2 regions of the Isoptericola sp. NPDC019571 genome follow, and region 2 is predicted to be linked to the other one. Evidence: riboswitches for the same ligand, from Rfam matches in the RefSeq annotation. Region 2 holds a riboswitch; the other holds the start of a gene.
What was found. Region 2 has a riboswitch for FMN ahead of pnuC (nicotinamide riboside transporter PnuC). Riboswitches for the same ligand answer to the same signal wherever they lie in the genome.

Region 1: it holds a riboswitch for FMN, as region 2 does, so the genes downstream of both, ribD (bifunctional diaminohydroxyphosphoribosylaminopyrimidine deaminase/5-amino-6-(5-phosphoribosylamino)uracil reductase RibD) here and pnuC (nicotinamide riboside transporter PnuC) in region 2, are expected to answer to the same signal.

What each region holds. Positions count from the first base shown of each region.
Region 1 is NZ_JBIRXZ010000007.1:242,414-244,790, forward strand. Features, by position in the region: gene ACH443_RS14380 (hypothetical protein) at 1-791, shown strand, start outside; FMN riboswitch at 861-990, shown strand; gene ribD (bifunctional diaminohydroxyphosphoribosylaminopyrimidine deaminase/5-amino-6-(5-phosphoribosylamino)uracil reductase RibD) at 1,131-2,198, shown strand; gene ACH443_RS14390 (riboflavin synthase) at 2,202-2,377, shown strand, end outside.
Region 2 is NZ_JBIRXZ010000006.1:142,952-145,328, forward strand. Features, by position in the region: gene ACH443_RS12610 (class I SAM-dependent methyltransferase) at 1-81, shown strand, start outside; gene ACH443_RS12615 (TetR family transcriptional regulator) at 92-901, shown strand; FMN riboswitch at 1,009-1,152, shown strand; gene pnuC (nicotinamide riboside transporter PnuC) at 1,278-1,997, shown strand; gene ACH443_RS12625 (hypothetical protein) at 2,076-2,377, opposite strand, start outside.

The DNA of each region.
Region 1 (2,377 bases), on a different contig from region 2:
CGCCGCGGTCGCTCGGTGCGGTGCTGGGCGGCGTCGGCTTCGGGCTGTTCGTCGACGAGATCGGCAAGTTCGTCACCTCCGACAACGACTACTTCTACGAGCCGACGGCGGCGCTGATCTACGCGGTCGTCGTCGTGCTCGTGCTGCTCGTGGAGGCCCTGCACGGGCGACGGGCGCACCACCCCGCGGAATACCTCGCGGTGGCGACCGACCGCGCCGTGGCCGGCGTGGCGGGCGGCTTCACGGACGCGGAGCGCGAGGAGGCGCGGGCGCTCGTGGAGCGGGGCCGCGGCGAGCCGGCGGCGGAGGAGGTCGCCGCGCTGGTGGAGGCCGTGCCGCGCGACGACGTGACCGTGCCGGACCCCGTCCGGGCGCTGGTCGTCCGGGTGTCCGCGTGGTTCGCCGAGGCGATGGAGCACCGGTGGGCCGCCGCGGTCGTGACGGTGGCGGTGCTCGCCACCAGTGCCGGGTCGGTCGTGGTGGCGCTGCGGGTGCTGCTCGGCGGGATCGCGGTGCCGTCCTGGGTCGGCGTCGGGATCCTCGTGGCCGTCGCCGCGACCGTGGCGTGCGTCGTGCGGGCGCTCGTCGTCGGCCCGCGGGACCACCGCGCGGGGGCGGTGTGGGTGCGGCGCGGGGTCCTCGTCAGCCTGCTGGTCACCCAGCTGCTCGCGTTCCGCGCGGTGCAGTGGGTGGCGGTGGCGGGCCTGGTGGTGGATCTCCTCGTGCTCGTCGCTCTCGGCGTCGCGCTGGGGCGGGACGACGAGCGGCGCACGGCGCGCGGTCGCGGGTGAGACGTGCGCCACTCGGGCTTGCCACGCGGGCGCGGGGCGTGGCACGGTCGGCGATGACGAGCGAATTGCTCGCGTGCTCTGGGGTCGGTGAAATTCCGAGCCGGCGGTGAAAGTCCGCGACCCGGTCACAGCCTGTGACCGGTTGACCAGGTGGAACTCCTGGACCGACGGTCAAAGTCCGGATGGGAAGCGCACGCGACGGCTCCCCGTCCGGTCCGACCCCCGGCCCCTCGGCCGGTGTCGTCCTTCGTGACGACCGTCCGCGACCGGTCGGTGCGAGCACGTCCGACCCCGCCTTCCTGCCCCGGGGTCCGCGACCGGACGACAGGGGCAGGACGGATGAGCGCCACCACGGCAGAGCGCGCCGCGATGCAGCGTGCGCTCGAGCTGGCCGCGCAGGGGCCGGCACGAGGACCCAACCCGCGCGTCGGGTGCGTGCTCCTCGACGCCGACGGTGCTCCGATCGCGGAGGGTTTCCACCGCGGCGCGGGCACGCCGCACGCCGAGGTCGAGGCGCTGCGCCGCGCGACCGAGTCCCGCGGCCCGGGCGCCGCGCGCGGGACCACCGCCGTCGTCACGCTCGAGCCCTGCAACCACCACGGCCGCACCGGTCCCTGCGCCGACGCGCTGCTGGCCGCGGGGGTCGCGCGGGTCGTGCACGGCCAGCACGACCCCAACCCCGCCGCGTCGGGCGGCGCCGCACGCCTGCGCGCCGCGGGCGTCGAGGTCGTCGGCGGCGTGCTGGCGGACGAGGCGCGCGCGCTCAACGCCGTCTGGACGCGTGCGCAGGAGCTCGGCCGTCCCGTCGTCACCTGGAAGGTCGCGAGCACGCTCGACGGGCGCTCCGCGGCCGCCGACGGCACCTCGCGCTGGATCACGGGACGGGCCGCGCGCCACGACGTGCACCGCCTGCGCGCCGGGGCGGACGCCGTCGTCGTCGGCACCGGTACCGCGCTCGCCGACGACCCCGACCTCACCGTGCGGCACGCCCCGCTGACGGGGCAGCAGCCGGACCGCGTCGTCGTCGGGCTGCGGGACCTGCCCGCGTCGTCCCGGCTCGCGCGCGCCGCGGCGGCCGGCGAGGCCGTGATCCACCTGCGCACCCACGACCCGCACGAGGTGCTGGAGCTGCTCTGGTACCGCGAGCACCGGCACGTGCTGCTCGAGGGCGGGCCCGCGCTCGCCGCCGCCTTCTGGCGCGCCGGGCTCGTCGACGACGTCGTCGCCTACGTCGCGCCTGTGCTGCTCGGGGTCGGCGCGTCGGCCGTCGCCGACCTCGGCATCGGGACCCTCGCCGACGCCGCGCGCCTCGACCTCCTCGATGTCGCCGTCCTGCCCCGGGACCCGGACGACCCCACCGACATCCCCACCGTGCGGCTCGCCCTGCGGCCGCGGAAGGAGCGCTGAGCCATGTTCACCGGAATCGTGGAGGAGCTCGGCACCGTCGTCGCGGTGCGCGAGCACGCCGACGGCGCCCGCCTCACCGTCGCCGCCGACGCCGTGCTCGAGGGCGTCCGGCTCGGCGACTCGATCGCCGTCGACGGCTGCTGCCTGACAGTGGCGGAGACGGGGGTGCACGACGGCCG
Region 2 (2,377 bases):
GGCTTCTTCCGGTTCTACCGGCTGCAGCTGGGGTCCACGGACGAGCGGACGCCGGAAGGACGACCGGCGGTGCCGGAGTAATCTCCCAGGCATGACCGCCGTCCGGACGCACACCCACGCCCAGGCCGTCGACGCCGCGATCGACCTCTTCTCCCGGCAGGGCTACGAGCAGACCACCGTCGAGGAGATCGCCGACGCCGCCCGCGTCAGCCGTGCGACGTTCTTCCGCCGCTTCCGCTCCAAGGAGGACGTGGTCTTCGCGGACCACGAGCTGCTCCTGGAGGAGGTCGTCGTCATGCTCGCGGAGACCCGGCCCGAGGCGCGGGCCAGCGAGGAGTCGGGCCGCGCGCCCGAGCGGGCGTGGGACCCGACCACCGACCCGTACCTCGAGGTCTGCCGCGCGGCGCGGCTCGTCTTCGACCACCACGTGGGCCAGCGCGAGACGTCGATCGCCCGGCACCAGCTGCTGCAGCAGGTGCCCGCGCTGCGCGACCGCGAGCTGGTCACGACGCACCGCTACGAGCGCGCGTTCACCGCCTACCTGCGTGACACGCTGCCGCCCGACCGGTCCACCACGACGATGTCGATCGCGTTCGCGGCGTCCGTCGTCGCGGTGCACAACGCGATCCTGCGGCGCTGGCTGCGCAACCCCCACCTCGACCTGCGGCCGGAGCTGGAGGAGGCGTTCGCCGACCTGCGGCGCGCCGCCGTCTCCCCGTTCCCGCACGACGACGACTCCGCGCCGTCGTCCGCCCCTGCCGTCGACACCGACGTCGCCTCCGCCGGCGAGGTCCGGACGGTCGCGACGGGCGGCGACGGGAAGCGCGTCGTGGTCACGGTGCTGGAGCCCGGGGCGGGGCCGGACGACGTCGCGCGCGCCGTCCGCGACGCGCTGGCCTGACCGCCGGTCGAGACGGCCGGACACGACGCTGCCGCCGGGAATGCCGCTGTGGCATCCTGAGTTGTGCAGGACGCCGCCGGGACCTCCGGCGGTGGAAAGACACGCACGTACGTGCTCCGGGGTCGGTGAAATTCCGAGCCGGCGGTGACAGCCCGCGACCCGGCCTCCACCCGCAGACGCGGGGAGAGGCCGGCTGACCTGGTGAGATTCCAGGGCCGACGGTCAAAGTCCGGATGGGAGGAAGCACGTGCGGCACGCACCCGTCAGGGTGGGTGCCGCCGGGTGTCGTGCCGCCGACGACGGCCCTACGGGGCCCGACGCGGCGAGCGCCGACCCCTCACCCCGGACGCCGCACCTCGGACCGGGAGAGTGAACGATGGACGCGATCGACGCGTTCTTCAACGCCACGCTGACCATCGGCGACCAGCACATGTCGTGGCGCGAGATCGTCGGCAACCTGTTCGGCCTCGCCTCCGCGCTCGGCGGCATGCGCCGCAAGGTGTGGGCGTGGCCCGTCGGCATCGTCGGCAACCTGGTGCTGTTCACGGTCTTCATGGGCTCGTGGTTCGGCGACTCGAGCCGCGCCGACATGCTCGGCCAGGCGGGCCGGCAGGTGATGTTCCTGATCGTGTCGATCTACGGCTGGGTGCAGTGGCGGCGCACCGAGCGTGCCGCCCTGGAGGTCCGCGCCGACGGCAGGATCCCCGCCGACGGCGGCGCCGCGGTGCACCCCCACTGGGCGACCTGGCGGGAGCGCGTCGGCATCGTCGTCGTGATGGTCGGCGGCACCCTGCTGCTCACCCCGCTGTTCCGCGCCCTCGGCTCCTACGAGCCGGTGTGGTCGGACGCGTGGATCTTCATGGGCTCGCTGGTCGCCACGTACGGCATGGCGAAGGGCTGGGTCGAGTTCTGGCTGGTCTGGGTGGCAGTGGACGTCGTGGGAGTGCCCCTGCTCTGGTCGGCGGGCTACTACGCCACGGCGCTGATGTACGTGTTCTACGGCGTCTTCACCCTGACCGGGTTCTTCGTGTGGTGGCGCGTGCACCGGCGTGAGCAGGCCCAGGCGGGGGCGACGACGCCCGCGGTCGCGCCCTGACGGCGCTCACCGCGGCAGTTCGGGCTCGGCGCGGCAGCTCGAGCTGCCGCGCCGAGGACGAGATGCCGCGCTGAGCTCTCAGTCGTCGATGTCGAGCTCGGTGCCCGGCCCCGCGGCGCGGGCGCCGAGGCGCGCGTCGGCGAGGACGGCGGACACCAGGTCCGCGGGTCCGCCGAGCGCCGCCTCGGCGGTGTAGATCGGCATCCCGAGGAACCATTCCCGGTGCTCGGGCCAGACGTGCGAGGGCAGGTCGACCAGGCCCATGAGCGCGGCGACCGACCGGGGCTCCCCCGTCCACACGTGGTAGCCCCGGTGGGGCAGCAGGAGCCGGTCGGCGGACGGCCGCGCAACGAGACGGGCGAGCAGGTCCTCGTCCGCGG